Regions from separate parts of the Comamonas sp. Z3 genome, predicted to be linked through region 3. Evidence: riboswitches for the same ligand, from Rfam matches in the RefSeq annotation. Region 3 holds a riboswitch; each other region holds the start of a gene.
What was found. Region 3 has a riboswitch for glycine ahead of FSY59_RS23215 (trimeric intracellular cation channel family protein). Riboswitches for the same ligand answer to the same signal wherever they lie in the genome.
Positions count from the first base shown of each region.

Region 1: another riboswitch for glycine. It lies ahead of gcvT (glycine cleavage system aminomethyltransferase GcvT); the one in region 3 lies ahead of FSY59_RS23215 (trimeric intracellular cation channel family protein).
Region 2: another riboswitch for glycine. It lies ahead of FSY59_RS07240 (D-amino acid dehydrogenase); the one in region 3 lies ahead of FSY59_RS23215 (trimeric intracellular cation channel family protein).

Region 1 covers NZ_VOQU01000005.1:142,659-148,637, reverse strand. Annotated here, with positions in the region: gene FSY59_RS16000 (2,3-butanediol dehydrogenase) at 1-725, opposite strand, end outside; gene FSY59_RS15995 (MFS transporter) at 722-1,978, opposite strand; gene FSY59_RS15990 (2,4'-dihydroxyacetophenone dioxygenase family protein) at 2,069-2,602, opposite strand; gene FSY59_RS15985 (energy transducer TonB) at 2,886-3,332, shown strand; glycine riboswitch at 3,422-3,531, shown strand; glycine riboswitch at 3,551-3,676, shown strand; gene gcvT (glycine cleavage system aminomethyltransferase GcvT) at 3,741-4,877, shown strand; gene gcvH (glycine cleavage system protein GcvH) at 5,000-5,374, shown strand; gene FSY59_RS15970 (MolR family transcriptional regulator) at 5,422-5,973, shown strand.
Region 2 covers NZ_VOQU01000002.1:563,485-569,463, reverse strand. Annotated here, with positions in the region: gene FSY59_RS07245 (amino acid permease) at 4-1,524, opposite strand; glycine riboswitch at 2,057-2,156, shown strand; gene FSY59_RS07240 (D-amino acid dehydrogenase) at 2,328-3,596, shown strand; gene FSY59_RS07235 (DMT family transporter) at 3,756-4,688, opposite strand; gene nhaA (Na+/H+ antiporter NhaA) at 5,040-5,979, shown strand, end outside.
Region 3 covers NZ_VOQU01000008.1:325,660-331,638, reverse strand. Annotated here, with positions in the region: gene FSY59_RS23240 (aliphatic sulfonate ABC transporter substrate-binding protein) at 1-230, opposite strand, end outside; gene FSY59_RS23235 (sulfonate ABC transporter substrate-binding protein) at 248-1,270, opposite strand; gene ssuE (NADPH-dependent FMN reductase) at 1,489-2,085, opposite strand; gene FSY59_RS23225 (sulfate ABC transporter substrate-binding protein) at 2,155-3,186, opposite strand; gene FSY59_RS23220 (oxidative damage protection protein) at 3,330-3,605, shown strand; glycine riboswitch at 3,805-3,897, shown strand; glycine riboswitch at 3,911-4,030, shown strand; gene FSY59_RS23215 (trimeric intracellular cation channel family protein) at 4,083-4,748, shown strand; gene mnmC (FAD-dependent 5-carboxymethylaminomethyl-2-thiouridine(34) oxidoreductase MnmC) at 4,925-5,979, shown strand, end outside.

The DNA of each region.
Region 1 (5,979 bases), on a different contig from region 3:
GGTACGCCCACCCCGCCCGTGAGTTCACGCACCTGCTGCACCACATCGCCCTGACTGGCATCGACCGTGTCGCTGGCGCCTAGCTCGCGCGCCAGACCCAGGCGCCGTGCATCGACGTCGACGGCAATGATGCGGCCCGCTTCATGGTGCCTAGCCATCATCACCAGCAGCAGACCGATGGCCCCCATGCCGAAGATGACGCAATCGTCGCCAGCGCGCAACGCGCTTCGGCGCACAGCATGCAATGCCACTGCAGCAGGCTCGGCCACCGCAGCCTGCCTAAAGCTCAGCGAAGGGGGCAGCACATGCGCCATATAGGCGGGAACCACGGCTTCCTCTGCCATGCCACCATCTCCCATGAGCCCCACAAAGCCCATGGATTCGCACAGGTTGTAGCGCCCGCTGCGGCAATAGATGCAGTGCCCGCAGCGGTACTCCGGCTCCACGGCAATCCTGTCGCCAACGCCGAGCACTTTCACATCTGCTGCCACTTCCACCACCGTGCCACAGAATTCGTGACCGATGACGATGGGCGCAACACGACCGGACAAGGGATGCGGGACATTGACCGGAATCGAGTCTGGCCCGTGCAGATACTCATGCATGTCACTGCCGCAGATCCCGCAGTACGCCACCTCGATGCGGATTTCTCCGGCCTTCAAGGGCCTGCGCTCGATGACTTCCAGACGCAGATCGAGAGCGCCATGCCATTTCAGAGCTTTCATGCCTGCGACTCCTTCAATGCGGCAGCCAGCAAGCCGCTGCCAACGCGCCTGGGCGCTGTTTCAATCAGCCCCAGGGAAAGCATGCCCGCCAGCAGAGCACCCGCAGCCGCCACCCACATCACCACATCAAGTCCCCACCGATCGGCTGCCAGCCCGGCCAGCGTCGGGGCGACGAAACCACCAAGCAGCTCGCCAAAACCCATGATCATCCCCAAGGCCGTGGCCATGGCCGCTCGCGGAACGGTCTCCGCCGGAATCGTGGCCATGAAGAGCGTGAAGCAGCCCAGGCCGGTGTAAGTCAGCAACAGCAAGCCGCCCAACAGCGCCGGTGACTGCACATGCAAAAAAGCCATCGGACAGCAGGCCGCGACAAAGGAGAAGAAGATCAGTGCAGGACGGCGACCTACCCGGTCCGAAATGGCTGGCACTGCGAAACCCCAGATGACCCAGGCCACGCCCATGCAGCTCATGACCGCACTCATCGTGCCCGGCTCGAAGCCCTTGGCATTGACCAGATAGGTCGGCGCAAAAGAGATGATGATTACGAACCAGGCCATGAAGACGCAGCTGATCAGCACGCTCAGCCAGATATTGCGCTCACGCAGCAGAGCCCAGCGTGAGCCTGTCGGCACGGCTTCGGCCTGGCCGCTGCTATCTGTGCTTCGCACATGGCGCCAGATAAGCGCTGCGGCAATCAGCCCCGGAACGCAGGTCAGGTAGAACGCAGTGCGCCAGCCATAAGCCACGGCCAGCGCAACAATCACCGGCGGTGCGATCACGGCGCCCAGCAAGCCCGCAGACGAGCCCTGCAGCAAGCCCATGTTGAGGCCGCGACGGCTCGGCGTAGAGGCTTCGACCATCAGAGTCTGCGACAGCGGCAGTATCGGCCCTTCCGCCAAACCCATCATCGCTCGCAACAACAACAGCCCCACAAAGCCGCCCACCAGACCCGACAAGGCCGAACACAGCGAAAACATCAGTACCGAAAGAATCAGCACCGTTTTGCGCTTGCCCTTGCGGTCTGTGTAGGCCCCGAAGAATGCACCGGAAGCCGCCCATGCCAATGCCAGGATCGACGAAAGCATACCCAGCTGGGCATTGTTCAGATCCAGTTCCTTGGAGACAAAAGGAAATAAGAACGACAATGCCAGGCGGTCAAAAAAAACGATACCAAAAGTGAAAAACAGAATGAGCAGCAGCTTGTTTTCATAGCTCACCCACCCGATTTTTAGGGCTTCATCTCGATGTCTCATGTCTCTCTCCATTCCGTTTTTGGCGGGTTATTCCATTATTCAGAAAATCCCGCCTTTCATCTGATGCATTTTCAAGCCAATTTCAGATAGCTATCGAAAAAGCGTGTCCACATAATCTGCACCTATGCCGACTTTTTCATAGTGCTTTCGGCATAGCTCTATGTAGCTGTGAACATCGAAATATCCGTCCGGCTTTCCGTCATCATCGAGCCAGATCAGCGGCCCCTTGACGATAAAGAACGCACGCATGGGTTGCTCATGTTCATAGGCCACCAGGGTATGGCCTTCCCCCGGTGTCTCGTAGACGAAATCACCGGCACGGGCCGTCCAGTCATGCTCCAGATAACCCCATTTCCCGGAAATGGTATAGGCAAATACTTCATGCGGGTGGTAATGCCGATTGACCAGACCCGCTTCCTTGGCCATCAGAATATCGCACCATTTGTTTTGCGATGGAGAAATCCAGAGAGGGCGGGACAATACAGTCTCTGAGAATGGAACATAATAGCGCTCGTCCTCAGTGGGCGCGTTCTGTATATAAACTTCCGGCTGCGCATCGGGCTGAAAGCAATCAGAAATCGGCTTCAGATTCTTCCAAAATTCGTTCGTGGCTTTTTCGGGCATTTTGTCTCCTTGGATAAATGTTCTTTGATGAACGTCATAATCCTATCTGCGGCAAAAAATCTGTTTTGCCTCCTCCGGACATGGCGTTTGACCCCGCAAGACAAACCCTGGACAAGGCCGGCCGGACCCAGGCTGAACAGCACACATCGGGAGCGCTTCCGAAAATCGACCGGGGATGACCGAGAATGCCGCCATGCATATTTCACGCCACTCACGCTGTCTTGCTGCATGCGCGGCCGTCTTGGGAGCAGTGCTGCTTAGTGCCTGCGCCGGCAACCCTGCCATGGCGCCTAAGGCGGCCGACATCACTCCCCTGCAGCCCCAGGCTGACTCCGCCCCCGCTTCCGGCGGCCAAACCGTAAATTGGCCCGCCTGGATCAATGCAGATTGCACGCCCCCCGCCCAGCTCGACCAGCAACCCCGTCCACGCCGCCACACCACGCCTTTCATCAGCGCCCACTGGTTTCCGAACGGATTGGAGACCACGGTGGTCTTCCGTCTGGAAGTCACAGCTCAAGGTCAGCTCGGCCGTGTGGCATACCAGCCCGCCGATGCCGATCCACGCATCGTGAAGTCCATACTGCAATCGCTCAAACGCTGGCAGTTCAAGCCCGGCATGCGCCAGGGCCAGCCTGTGACGTCCTGCTTCGAGCAGCCCTATCAGTTGGTGTTTCCGCGCCAAGAAGTCGACGCCCCTCGCACGCCCACCATGAACACAGACCCGCAGTGAGAGCGCAAGCTCAGTGATAGACGATCTGTGCTCGAAAACCCCAAAATCCACTCATTGCGGTGGTGCAGGCACCCTGCCCACCGCTAGAATTGCCAACGTCAGGAGAGAGTGCCTGCAGCTTGAAGCTGCCTCGCACCGCCGAAGGCGCAGACCCCCACCCGGTGTCAAAACGCTCAGGCAAAAGGACTGACAAGCGCTGCAAGGTGTGCAAACCTGCAGCGTCCCTTGCTGGAGAGAGATGAAGGCCGTCATTTCGTATGTGCGCCGACATCCACCGAAGGAGCAAACTGCCCGCGAAAGCAAGGGCGGTGAATCTCTCAGGTAAAGCGGACAGCAGGGCAAGCCCGCCACGCATGGCCCAGCCATGCATGGCCACTCATTTTGGTTTGACCACCGGAGCGCTTGCCTGTGACTGCTGCTGACACCTCTTCCGATCTGCGTTCCACACCGCTGTTTGCCCTGCACCAGAAACTGGGTGCCCGCATGGTGCCGTTTGCCGGCTACGCCATGCCCGTGCAATACCCTCAAGGCCTGATGGCCGAGCACCTGCACACCCGCAAGGCCGCCGGCCTGTTCGATGTCTCGCACATGGGCCAGTTGCTGCTGCGTGGCCCCGATGCCGCCGCCGCGCTTGAATCGCTGATGCCCGTCGATGTCATGGACCTGGGACAGCACAAACAGCGTTACGGCCTGCTGCTCAATGAGCAAGGCGGCATTCTGGACGACCTGATGTTCGTCAACCGTGGCGAAGATCTGTTCCTCATCGTCAACGGCGCCTGCAAAGAGGCCGATATCGCCCATATCCAGAGCCGCATCGCCAACCGCTGCGAGGTCATCCCTCTGCCCGAGCGCGCCCTGCTGGCCCTGCAAGGCCCGCAAGCCGCTGCGGCACTCTCGCGCCTGATTCCCGGTGTTGCGCAATTGGTCTTCATGACCGGCAATCACTTCGACTGGCAAGGCCATGCGCTCTACATCACGCGCAGCGGCTATACGGGCGAGGACGGTTTTGAAATCTCCTTGCCCGGCGAAGCGGCAACAGCTTTTGCCGAAGCGCTGCTGGCCCAGCCCGAGGTGGCGCCCGTCGGTCTGGGCGCGCGCAACTCGCTGCGCCTTGAAGCCGGACTTTGCCTGTATGGCAACGACATCGACACCAGCACCACGCCCGTCGAAGCCGCGCTGAACTGGGCCATGCAGAAGGTGCGCCGCAGCGGCGGCGAACGCGAGGGAGGCTTTCCCGGTGCAGCCATCGTGCTGGAGCAATTGCAGAACCCGCAATCGCTGCGCTGCAAGCGCGTGGGCCTGATTGCGCTGGAGCGCATTCCCGTGCGCGAGCCCGCTGTGCTGGAGAACATGGACGGGCAGCATATCGGCCACATTACCAGCGGCCTGCTCAGCCCCACGCTCAACCAGCCCGTGGCGCTGGCCTATGTCGAGCCCGACTACGCTGCCATCGATACGGAAATCTTCGCCATGGTGCGCGGCAAGCCCGTGCCCATGAAAGTGGTCGCCACGCCCTTCGTTCCCACCCGCTACTACCGCGGCTAGGTCTGCCGCCGCGGATGAGACGGGCCAGTTTGCCAAACAGCGGCCAGAACACCGCTAAAGTGCGATCTGGACCTTTCTCAAACAACACCCGATTCCCCTGAATCCCCCATCTGGAGCTTTTCATGAGCATCAAGTATTCCAAAGAACACGAGTGGATCAACGCCGCTGACACCAATGCCGCCATCGTCGGCATCACCGTACACGCACAGGATGCGCTGGGCGATGTGGTGTTTGTGGATCTGCCTGCCGTGGGCTCCACCTTCAAGGCCGGCGATGTCGCAGGCGTGGTCGAGTCCGTCAAGGCTGCTGCCGATGTCTACATGCCCGTGACCGGCGAGATCGTCGAAGTCAACGAAGCCCTGCGCGATGACCCGTCGCTCGCCAACAGCGACCCGCTGGCCGCAGGCTGGTTCTTCAAGGTCAAGATGAGCAATGTGGGCGAGCTCGAAGGTCTGATGGAAGAGACCGCCTACAACGACTTCGCCAAGGACAACTAAGCGTATCAACGGCCCTCGCTCTGCGAAGGCCGTTTTTGCATGCAGCCATGAGCACCATCCAGTATTTCGACGATCCGGAAGTCGGTCTCGCCCGCGAGACCAGCCACCCGGCCTTTGTGCGCATCGCGACCCAGGACTTCTACTACGACTGCGGTGACGACTTCAGCCCCTTCGGCAACGATGACGGCAGCGACACACTGGCCGCACTTGAAGAGTGGTACCAGGAGCAGACGGGCAGCAAGCCCGCCAAGGCGCTGCGTTTTTTGCACCAGCAACTGAGCGACTGGGATCTGCCAGTGCCCGAGGACATGCTGGCTCATGACGATGCGGCCAAGGCCCAATGGCTGGCCAGCGACGACATGAACCAGAGCTATCTGCGCTCGGTCTGCCGCGCCCACGTGGCCACGGCCTTTGGCCAGTTCAAGATCACCGGCAGCATCGATGCCGATCTGCACCAGCAGGCACTGCTTGCCCTGGCCTGCCAGCAATGGCTGAACACCGTGGCACGCAGCAAATATCCCGATTGGGAGTATGCCGACCAGGAAAGTGAACGCCTGGCCCTGATGAACACCGCGCTGGAACAGGCCAGCGCTGCTTGAAGCACC
Region 2 (5,979 bases), on a different contig from region 3:
GCCTCAGGACGACACCTTGCCCTGCTTGATGTCTTCGAGCTCGTCAAAGCGCATATCCGCATAGCTGATCCAGGTCTTGCGCTTGACCAGCCAGTAACCCAGCCAGAACAGCAGGAACAGCGGAATGCCCAGATAGGTCGAGACCACGCCGCCCCAATCGATGCGATCTTCCAGGAAGGCCTGGTAGTTCTGGCCCAGCGTCACCACCAGACACAGCACAAAGGCAAAGATGGGTCCGAAGGGGAAGGCGCCGGCCTTGTAGGGCAGCAGGCCCACATCATGGCCGTGCATGACATAGCCGCGACGGAAGCGGTAGTGGCTGACGGCAATGCCCAGCCAGACGATGAACTCCGTCATGCCGGCCAGGTTCAGCAGCCAGATATAGACGGCCTGCGGGCTGTAGAGCGAGGAAAACAGGCACAGGCTGGCGACCAGCGTGCTGCCGATCAAGGCCACCAGCGGCACGCCGTTCTGGGTCAGCCGGGAGAAGATGCGCGGTGCATTGCCCTCGGTTGCCATGTTGTAGAGCATGCGCGTGGCCGCATACATGCCCGAGTTGCCGGCCGACAGCACCGAGGTCAGGATCACCGCATTCATCACCGTGGCCGCCGACAGCAGACCCGCATGCTGGAACACCAGCGTGAACGGACTCACGGCGATATCGGCCACATCGGTGCGCAGCAGCTGCGGATCGGTATAGGGAATCAGAAAGCCGATGACGACAATCGCCAGCACATAGAACAGCAGGATGCGCCAGAAGACCTGGCGAATCGCACGCGGCACGTTCTCGCGCGGATTCTCGGATTCGCCCGCCGCCACGCCCACCAGCTCCGTTCCCTGGAAGGAATAAGCCACGATCATGGCCACGCCCACAAAGGTCGCGAAATTGCCGACGAATGGCGCATCGCCCGTGGTCCAGTTCTCGAAACCGGGCACATGGCCGTTGCTGATGATGCCGAACAGAATCAGCACGCCGGTGATCAGAAAGGCCACCACGGCCAGCACCTTGATCAGCGCGAACCAGTATTCGGCCTCGGCAAAACCGCGCGCGGAAAACGCGTTCAGCCCCACCATCAGCAGCAGGAACAGGCCGCTCCAGAGGATGCCCGGCACATTGGGAAACCAGTAGGCCATGACCAGCTGCGAGGCCACCAGATCCACCGCCACCACCACGGCCCAGCTGAACCAGAAGTTCCAGCCCAGCGCAAAGCCGAAGCCGCGATCCACATAGCGCGAGGCATAGGTCGAGAAGGAACCGGCCACCGGCATGAAGGCGGCCAGCTCGCCCAGGCTGGTCATGATGTAGTAGACCATGATGCCGATGAGCAGATAGGTGAGCACGGCACCGCCCGGGCCGATCTGGGCGATGGCCGAGCCGGAGGCCACAAACAGGCCCGTGCCGATGGCGCCGCCAATGGCGATCATGCTCAGGTGGCGCTGCTTGAGCACCCGGTGCAAGCGGGGCTGGTTATCGTCACCATCGCCAGTCGGCGCGAGCTGCTGGCTTGAGTTGGGTTGGGACATAAATGTCTTGTTGTAATGGTTTGCGCCCGTCCGGACAAAACACCCAACCATCCCGCAGGCGCTGCGACAGGCAACGCAAAAAGGCGACCATGACGGTCGCGGGCAACAAGGACAAAGGAACGAAGCCATGACAGCAGAACGCCATGGCGGATAGGCCAGTTGCATCCTGAATCGGCAGCCACCCCGGTCGGGCGCTTCAATGGCAAAGCGGTGATATCGCCGGGCCCATTGACAGGCAAAGACGATATTTTGCCCAAATCCACCGCCGACCATGGCCCGTCATGTCAATGCAGGGGTTGACTCTGGGGCTGCTCAGCGGCACTTGACAGCGCTTGACGCTATGAATTCGGAAGCTGCTTGCGCTTGAATAAATTTACTTTCCTTATGAAAACATAAGGAAGTCTTTCAAAAACAGGCGTGAGCCGCTATCAAATAAAAGAAACGAAGCACGGCCTGCCCCGGTGCAGAAGTCTAGAAAACCCGTATATCCAGGCGCCGCCATTCTTCCTACATTCGTCCACAGGCTCTCAGCCCGGTGATGCCGAGAGAGACTGCAGCGCAAACTTGGCGCATGCAGCGCCGAAGGAGCAACCGCCCCGGAAACTCTCAGGCCAAAGGATCGGCATCGCTTTCACACACTCTGAAGAATGTCCGGACGCCATCGTCCGCCGGACATACCGAAGGAGCAAGCGAGCAGCGCCCCAGGGTGCTGCCTCGTGAATCTCTCAGGTCCAGAACAGAGGGGGCGTCCGTTGCGCATGTTGCGCACGGGCTCCACCCTTGACGTGTCTGGAATCTGAATCATGAAGACAATCGCCGTCATCGGCGGTGGCATCACGGGCGTGACCACCGCCTACGCCCTCGCACGCCGCGGATTTTCCGTCACCCTGTTCGAGAAACAGCGCTATGCCGCCATGGAGACCTCGTTCGCCAATGGCGGCCAGCTCTCGGCCTCGAATGCCGAGGTCTGGACCCACTGGTCCACCATCGTCAAAGGCCTCAAGTGGATGCTCAAGAGCGATGCTCCGCTGCTGCTCAACCCCAAGCCCGGCTGGCACAAGATTTCCTGGTTCTGCCAGTTTCTCGCCGCCATCCCCCATTACCAGAAGAACACCGTGGAGACCGCCAGGCTGGCGATTGCGGCACGCGAGCACCTGTTCGAATGGGCAGCCGCCGAAGGCATTGACTTCGATCTGAAGCAAAAGGGCATCCTGCATATCTACCGCGACCGCGACGGCTTCGAACATGCGGGCAAGGTCTCGCAGCTGCTCGCCCTGGGCGGGCTGGAGCGCCGCGCCGTCACGCCCGATGAAATGAAGGCCATCGAGCCGACCCTGTCCGGAACCTTCTATGGCGGCTACTTCACCGAGAGCGACTCCACCGGCGACATCCACAAGTTCACCAGCGGCCTTGCCGCCGCCTGCGAGCGACTGGGCGTGCAATGCCGCTACGGCCAGGAAATCGTGTCGGTGGACAGCAACGGCAAACAGGCCAGCGTGACCGTACGCCAGGGTCTGGAGGCCGAGACCTCGACCTTCGACGCCATGGTGGTCTGCGCGGGCACGGCCAGCCGCGCCATGGCCGCCCAGCTGGGCGACAGCGTCAACATCTATCCGGTCAAGGGCTATTCCATCACGGTCAATCTGCAGGACGAAGCCAGCCGCGCCGCAGCTCCCGTCGTGAGCCTGCTGGACGACGAGACCAAGCTGGTCACCAGCCGCCTCGGCGAGGACCGCTTTCGCGTGGCCGGCACGGCGGAGTTCAACGGCTACAACAAGGACATCCGCGCCGACCGCATCCGACCGCTCATCGAATGGGTGCAGCAGTGCTTCCCGGGCGTCAGCACGCGCAGCGTCGTGCCCTGGGCGGGCCTGCGCCCCATGATGCCGGACATGCTCCCGCGCGTGGGCCCTGGCATCAAGCCCTGCGTGTTCTACAACACCGGCCACGGCCATCTGGGCTGGACCTTGTCTGCCGTCACCGCCGACATGGTCGGCGACCTCGTGCTGCAGTCCATGGGCAGCGCCAGCAGACAGTCCCGGCCGGCCACGCTGACCACCGCCAGCGCCTGACAGCGGTTCAAGGCACTGCACCAACAAGCCAGGCGCGGCATCGCGCACCGTCGCTACAAGAAGCTATTTTTTCAGGAGCTTATTGCGCCTTTCCATGCTTAATTTCAATGACTTTTTACCTTGAAAATGAACATTGGAAAGCGCAAGCAGCTCTTGAAATCAGAGCTGCAGACAGATCAGCACCAGTCCCAGCATCATCAGCGCCATGCCCAGCTTTTCCGTCAGCGACAGCTTCTCGCTGAACACCTTGCGCGAGACGATATAGCTGAACACCACTTCCACCATGCCCAGGGTGCGCACGGCAGCGGCCCCCTGCATGGCATAGGCGGTGAACCAGGCCAGCGAGGCCGCAGCGCCCATGCTGCCGGCCAGCAGCGAGATGCGCCAGGCCTTGAAGATGGGGCGCAGGCCCTGCTCATGGGTTCTGGCAATCCAGGCGCTCATGACGACGGACTGCATGGTCTGCGCGATCAGCACGCCCCAGGCCCCGGACAGCCAGGGCGAGCTCACGCCCAGTGTTGCGATCTCGACCGCGCCGCCGCGAAAGCCCACCGTGGCCAGCGCAAAGCAGGCGCCGCAGATCAGACCGTATACCGAGGACTTGCTGGTCCAGGCCGAGAGCGTGAAGAGCTGCCCGCGCGGCGGCAGCGACAGCATCAGCACGCCCACCGTGGCCAGCACCATGGCCAGCAGTGCCAGGCGGGTCGGCAGCTCGTGCAGGAACATGGCGGCAAACAAGGCCACCTGCAGCACCTCGGTCTTGGACAGCGTGACCGCCACGGCAAAGTTGCGCTCCTTCATGGCCATCAGCAAGGCCGCCGTGGCCGTGACCTGAAAGAAGGCTCCGAGCGCAATCCAGCCCAGATAGGCGGCACTGAACTTCGGCAGCACCAGGGACGGATCGCCCAGCACATACAGCGCCAGCAGATAGACGGCGGCGAACGGAAGGCCGTAGAGAAAGCGCACCAGCGTGGCCGGCAGCGTGCCGACCTGCGCCGTCAGCGAGCGCTGGGCCGTGTTGCGTACCGTCTGCGCCGCCGCAGCAAACAGCACCACGCCCACCCACAGATATTCCATTCCTATGCCCGACATGACACGCCTTCTCTTTCGTTAGCGCGCCAGCATAGCGCCGGCTGCCAGACGGCGCTGACGTGATTCGTGCAGTCCACCCGCTTGAGCCAAGGCGACGCGAAGCGCGAGAGGCAACCGTCCTGATGGCGAGGTCTGTTTCCCCGCAAATAAACCCCATATCCAGACCATTGCTGCATCTTTAGCTACAATTTCAACTGGGTGCCCGTCACACAAGGTGGCGATGGCAGGTGAATGTTCATGCGCAGGTCGGGCCGCCAGCGCGCCAGTCGTTTGCAGTGCTGACTGCACCAAGAGGCATGGGCTCGGGTGCAATACGCCTGTCGGCAGACGACTTCAGACACCTACCGACACATGGACCCACAAACACTTGTGCAGGCCCCTGCGCCTTCTGCATCCCAGAATTCACCCCGCATCCCCGCGCTGCAATCCGCCACCGAACGCGTGCAGGCGCAAATCTCGCACCTGCTGCATATCGAGTCCTTTGCCGGCATGGTGCTCATGCTGGCCGCCGCCTTCGCCCTGATCTGGGCCAACTCCGCTGCGGCGCCAAGCTACTTTGCACTGTGGCATGCGCCCGTCGCGCTGACGCTGGGCCCGTGGAGCTTCAGCACCGATCTGCATTTCATCGTCAACGATGTGCTGATGACGGTGTTCTTCCTGGTCGTGGGCATGGAGATCCGTCGCGAGCTGCACAACGGCGCGCTGGCCAGCCTGCGCCAGGCCAGTCTGCCGCTGATCGCTGCCATCGGCGGCGTGGCCGTGCCCGCACTCCTTTACATGGCCCTGGCGGGCAATGACAGGACACTGCTCAACGGCTGGGCAATCCCGACGGCAACCGACATCGCGTTTGCCGTGGGCGTGCTGGCCTTGCTGGGCCGCAATATTCCGGGGGCACTGCGCATCTTCCTGCTGGCCCTGGCCATCATCGACGACATCGTGGCCGTGCTCATCATCGCCTTCTTCTACTCGGGCGGGCTGCAGGCCATGGGCTTTGTGGTGGCCGCAGCCGGCGTGCTGCTGGTGCTGCTGTTCAACCGCATGGGCATTGCCGCCGCTCCACTGTATGTGCTGCCCGGAGCGGTTCTCTGGTTCGGCCTGCTCAAGACCGGGGCACATCCCACCCTGGCAGGCGTGGTGCTGGGCCTGATGACGCCCGTGTTTGCCCGCCCCGCTTCCATGCCGCAGCTGATCACGGCACAGACGGCCATGCGCAAGGCCGGCGAGCAGGTGCTCAGCGGGCGGCCCGATCCGCAACACCTGCTGCAGGAGTTGCGTACCGCCCAGTTCGCAC
Region 3 (5,979 bases):
GGAAAGCGCTTTTCCAGCACGCCATGCTGCTTGAGCACGACCAGATTGACGGCCGACTTCTGATAGCCGATGCGCAGCTGGGCCGGTGCCGCCACGGCCGGCGTAGGCTGGGCCAGCGCATCGTCGGCGTAATAGGCAGCCAGGGTCCAGCTGAAGGCCGTGGTGCCCAGCAGCTGCAGCGCCTGACGGCGACCGCGCCGGAAACGGGGTGGAGTGGATGCAGAACTCATGGCGGTGGCGGCCTGTCTCAGCGGCTGGCCAGCAGATCCACGGGAGCTGCATGCAGCAGATTGAGCTTCTTGGGGATCAGCTTGAGATCGAAGAAGGTATCGGCAATCTTTTGCTGCTCGCCCAGGATTTCGGCATTCACGGCCTTGGTGCCGAATTCGGTACGGTTCAGATACAGCTCGGTCACGGCGGTGTCCAGGCCCAGGATCTGCGACAGCTCTGCCGCTGCTGCGCTCTTGTTCTTGCTGGCCCAGGCATCGATGGCGGCGATTTCCTCGATCGCGATGCGCAGCACATCGGCATTGCGGCTTGCATAGTCGCGCGAGGTGAAGTAGTAGGCACGGTTGTTGACCACGCCCCTGGCATCGGCCAGCAAGCGCGCATCCAGGGTCTTCTGGGCCGAGGCCAGGAACGGATCCCAGATCACCCAGGCATCGACCGAGCCCTTCTCGAAGGCGGCCCGCGCATCGGGCGGCGCCAGAAAGACCGACTGCACATCGCCGTACTTGAGAGCATGCTTTTCCAGCAGCTTGACCAGGAAGTAATGGACGTTGGAGCCCTTGTTGTAGGCAATGCGCTTGCCCTTGAGGTCGGCCACGCTGCGGATCGGCGAGCCCTTGGGCACGATCACGGCTTCCAGACCGGGCCGCGCCACGGTGGCACCGGCATAGACCAGGGGTGCACCGGCGGCCTGGGCAAAGATCGGCGGAGCCTCGCCCACATCGCCGAAGTCGATGGAGCCCACATTGAGCGCCTCCAGCTGTACGGGGCCAGCGTTGAACTCGACCCAGCGCACGGCCACGCCCAGCGGACTCAAGCGCTTTTCCAGCGTGCCGCGATTCTTGAGAATCGACAACCAGCCTTTTTGATGGCCCACGCGCAGCACGCGCGGGGCGCCTGCCGTGCCATTGCCCTGCTGCGCATGCAGACGCCCCGAAGCCAGGGCCAGGGCAGAAACAGCCGTCCCCGCCAGCCACTGGCGGCGCGAGGCACTTGGCAGTTGCGACGAAATAGCCGATGAAGTGTTGTTGCGATCGGTCATGAGAAATCAATCCTTGGAGTTCCCAGTCCACACACTTCAGGCATCTCTTGGCCTGATTTCAGGCGCAGCTCGGCCTTCTCAGTGCGGGGACTGCTATCAAAAAAAGAGACATGGGGAAATGGGCACCGCCCCATCAAAGGACAGCAAGCAAGGGCCCCCGCAGCGAGGCTGTCGTCCCCCTCGGGGGAAGCCGCGTGGCAGCTCAGGGGGGCGTTAATTCAAACGCTACATCGCACATCGGCGAAGGCGATGCTCTCAAAGTCATTGGCGGCTGCCCACTGGGCACTGCGGCGCAGGTCGGTGGCCAGCAGCTGGGCGGCATCCTCGACGCGCTCGGCAATCTCGGGAGCCAGGCCGTAACCGCCCTCGGGCAGCAGCGGCACGCCCTGGTCGGTGGCATAGATACCCGGCAGGATATGCCGCGCTCCCAGCGACTGCAGCACCGGGCGCAGTGCGTAGTCCAGCGCCAGCATATGGTGGGGGCTGCCGCCCGTGGCCAGGGGCAGGACCAGCTTGCCCTTGAGCGCGGTCTGCGGCAGCACATCGAGAAAGACCTTGAGCAGACCGCTATAGGCTGCCTTGTAGACGGGGGTGGCCACCACCACCGCATCGGCCCGGGCCACGCGCTCGGTCACGGCACGAATCTCGGCATGATCGAAGCGGGCATGCAGCAGGGCTGCAGGGTCCAGCTGGTTGAGCTGCAGCACGGACTCGGTGTTCAGACCCTGGGCCTGGAGACGCACGGCCACGGCATTGAGCAGGGCACTGGAGCGCGAGGGCTGCGAGGGACTACCGGCAATCAGCAAAATCGACATGGGCTTGGCTCTATCTTTTTGTCATTGCAAAGACAGGAGCACTCATCGCGCTCCCGTCCTGCGTTTCTCTTATTTCTTGGTGTAGATCTGATCAAAGCTGCCGCCATCGGCGAAGTGGGCCTTGTCTGCCGCTGCCCAGCCGCCAAAAGCCTTGTCGATGGTGAACAGCTCCAGCTTGGGGAACTGGCTCGCGAACTCGGCGGCCACCTTGGCATCGGTCGGACGGTAGAAGTTCTTGCCGGCGATGCGCTGGGCCTCTTCGGAGTACAGATACTTCAGATAGGCCTCGGCCACGGTGCGCGTGCCCTTTTTATCGACCACCTTGTCGACCACGGCCACCGAAGGCTCGGCCAGGATGGACAGCGAAGGTGCGACGATCTGGAACTTTTCTGGGCCGAACTCCTTGAGCGCCAGATAGGCCTCGTTCTCCCAGGCCAGCAGCACATCGCCCAGACCCCGCTGCACAAAGGTCACCGTGGAGCCGCGCGCGCCGGTGTCCAACACGGGCACGTTCTTGTAGAGCTTGGTGATGAAGTCCTTGGCCTGTGCATCGCCGCCGTATTTGCGCTTGGCAAATTCCCAGGCCGCCAGATAGTTCCAGCGTGCACCACCCGAGGTCTTGGGGTTGGGCGTGATCACCTGGATGCCGGGATTGACCAGATCGTCCCAGTCCTTGATACCCTTGGGATTGCCCTTTTTGACCAGGAACACGATGGTGGAGCTGTAGGGCGCGCTGTTGTGCGGCAGGCGCTTTTGCCAGTCGGCCTTGACATTGCCGTTCTTGACCAGGGCGTCGATATCGCCGGCCAGGGCCAGCGTGGCCACGTCGGCCTCGATGCCGTCGATGATGGAGCGTGCCTGCTTGCCCGAGCCGCCATGCGACTGCTTGATGGTCACATCCTGATTCTGCGTGGCCTTCCAGTGCTTGGCGAACGCCTGGTTGTAGTTCACATAGAGCTCGCGTGTCGGGTCGTAGGAGACGTTGAGCAGTTGCACGCCAGTCTGCGCAAAAGCGGGCAATGTGGGCAGAGCCGAGAGGGTCAAGCCAGCAATCAGACCGGCAGCCAGAGGAAACTTGATAAAGTTGCGACGATTTTTCATTGGACTGTGTTCTTGGAGTGAATGGATAACGGGCTTCTGCCCCGTTGCTGCGCATTCTTGAGCCGCATTCTTAAAACTCAAACTACTAAGATTTCAGTTTGTTATTACCCAAACATCTGAGATCAACCAAGAGGACCCTACACATGGCACGTACCGTTCACTGCATCAAGCTTGGTCAAGACGCTGAAGGCCTGGATTTCCCTCCTGCCCCCGGCGAACTGGGCAAGCGCATCTATGAAAGCGTGAGCAAGCAGGCCTGGGCCGACTGGCTCAAGCACCAGACCATGCTGATCAATGAAAACCGCCTGAACCTGGCCGATGCCCGTGCCCGCCAATACCTGGCCCGCCAGATGGAAAACCATTTCTTTGGCGGCGGCGCAGATGCCGCAGCAGGCTACGTGCCTCCCAGCGCCGAGTAAGTTCGGTCGACCTGGACACCAAGCCCCCTGGCCCAGGCCTCGGGGCTTTTTTCTTGCGGGCTGCCGAACAGCCAACCGGTGAGAGCAAGGGCGCGCCCAGGCAGCCCAGGGGCACCGAGGCTGACAGCCGCAAGACCGCTCAAACCCAATTGATACAGGTATTAACCCGAATAAAGTCGTTGGAACTGGCTAGAATCGCGCCCATCCCGCGGGAGAGCGGAACCTGTCAACGGTTCCCGCCGAAGGCGCAAACTCCCATAATCGCTCAGGCAATAAGTACCGCAGGTGGGTCTGACAGGACCCGGATATCGCCAACTGGAGAGCAGCCCGCGACCACAAGTCTGCAGGGCTCACCGAAGGGGCAAGCATGCGCACCGCGAAGGCGCCCATGTGCAACTCTCAGGTAAAAGGACAGCGGGAGAGGCAAGCCGGACACTCCCGCTGATGCGAGTGGCTGGTCTATTTTCAAGTGCCTTCATGCTTCCCTCCATCTCTTTGCTGGACTCGTTCCAGGCCTCCAACTTCACCGTCATGCTGGTCATCTATCTGGTGGCCATTACCGCCGAAGCCATGTCCGGCGCCCTTGCTGCAGGCCGGCGCAATATGGATATCTTTGGCGTCGTGGTCATCGCCTTCGTCACCGCGCTGGGCGGTGGCACCATCCGCGACATGGTGCTGGGCCATTACCCCATAGGCTGGACTCAGCACCCCGAATATGTGTATCTGGTCATCAGCTTCGGCCTGCTGACCACGGTGATCGCCCGCCATATGCACCGCCTCAAGCAGGTGTTTCTGCTGCTGGACGCCATGGGCCTGATCGCCTTTTCGCTGATCGGCTGCAATACCGCGCTGGAACTGGGCTACCCGACCATCGTCATCATCATGGCCGGCATGATTACCGGCATCAGCGGCGGCATTTTGCGTGACGTGCTCTGCAACCAGGTCCCCGTGGTGTTCCGCCGCGAGCTGTATGCCAGCGTGTCGCTGTCCGTATGCCTGATGTTCCTGGGCCTGCGCTATCTGGAGGTAAGCTCCAATATCAGCACCCTTGTCTGTTTTGCAGGCGGTCTGGCCTTCCGTCTGGCCGCGATTCGTTTCAAGTGGCGCCTGCCAGTTTTCTCTTACCAGCAGCGCTGGGAGTGATCGAGACTCCCCCTGTGGCGCTGTGCGCCTTCCCCCTCTCTTGCTGCGCAGAAGGGGGACGCAGCCATCGCTGCGGGGCGGCGGGGCCGCTAGGCCCTTGCTTGGCTGCTCTGACCTAGACTGCGCCATGCATTACCCATGTAGTTTCACTTTCCATGTCTGAACCCATCACATGGATGCCGGATGGCACCCCCTACAACACCCGATTTGGCGACCGCTATCACAGCGAGCTGGGCGGCCTTGACCAGGCCCGACAGGTCTTTCTCGGCGGCTGCGGTCTGCCTGCGGCCTGGGCCGATGCGGCTCAGTGGCGCATTCTGGAAACCGGCTTCGGCTTGGGCCTGAACTTTCTCGTCACCTGGGCGGCATGGAAAGCCGACCCGAAACGCCCGCGCATGCTGCATTTTGTCTCGGTGGAAGCCCACCCGGTCTCGCGCGAGGATCTGCTCAAGTCCTTGCCCGCCGACGAGACACTGCGTCCGCTTGGCGAGCAGCTGGCCGCGCAATGGTGGGGGCTGCTGCCCGGCGTGCACCGCCTTTCGTTCGACGACGGCCAGGTGCTGCTGACGCTCTATATAGGCGACGCCAAGACCATGTTGCGCAAGCAGCAGCTGACGGCAGACAGCGTGTACCTGGATGGCTTTTCTCCCCAGCTCAACCCCGAGATGTGGGACGAAGACGCCATGAAGAACATTGCCCGCCATTGCCGCCGGGGCACCCGGCTGGCCACCTGGTGCGTAGCCGGACATGTGCGCCAGGCGCTCAAGGCTCAGGGTTTTGAAGTCAAGAAGCGCGCCGGCGTGCCACCCAAGCGCCATAACCTGCATGCGGCCTACAACCCGGCCTGGGAACCGCGCCATCGCAGCGACGGCCTGCCTGCGCCGGTGAGCCAGGCCGGTCGCTGTCTGGTGCTGGGTGCGGGTCTGGCCGGTGCCGCCGCCGCCGCCAGCCTGGCCAGGCGTGGCTGGGAAGTGACCGTACTGGATGCGGCGGCCGCGCCTGCTGCAGGGGCCTCGGGCCTGCCTGCCGGCCTGTTCTGCCCGCATATTTCGCCCGACGACAGCGTCCTGTCACGCCTGTCCAGAAGCGGCGTGCGCACAACGCTACAGAATCTGCAGCAACTGAGCCAGGCAAACAAACTGCAGCCTGCCCGAGACTGGGCTCATGGCGGGGTGCTCGAACACGACCTGAACGAGCCTTCCCATCTGCCCAGGTCATGGCTGCAGCCCGG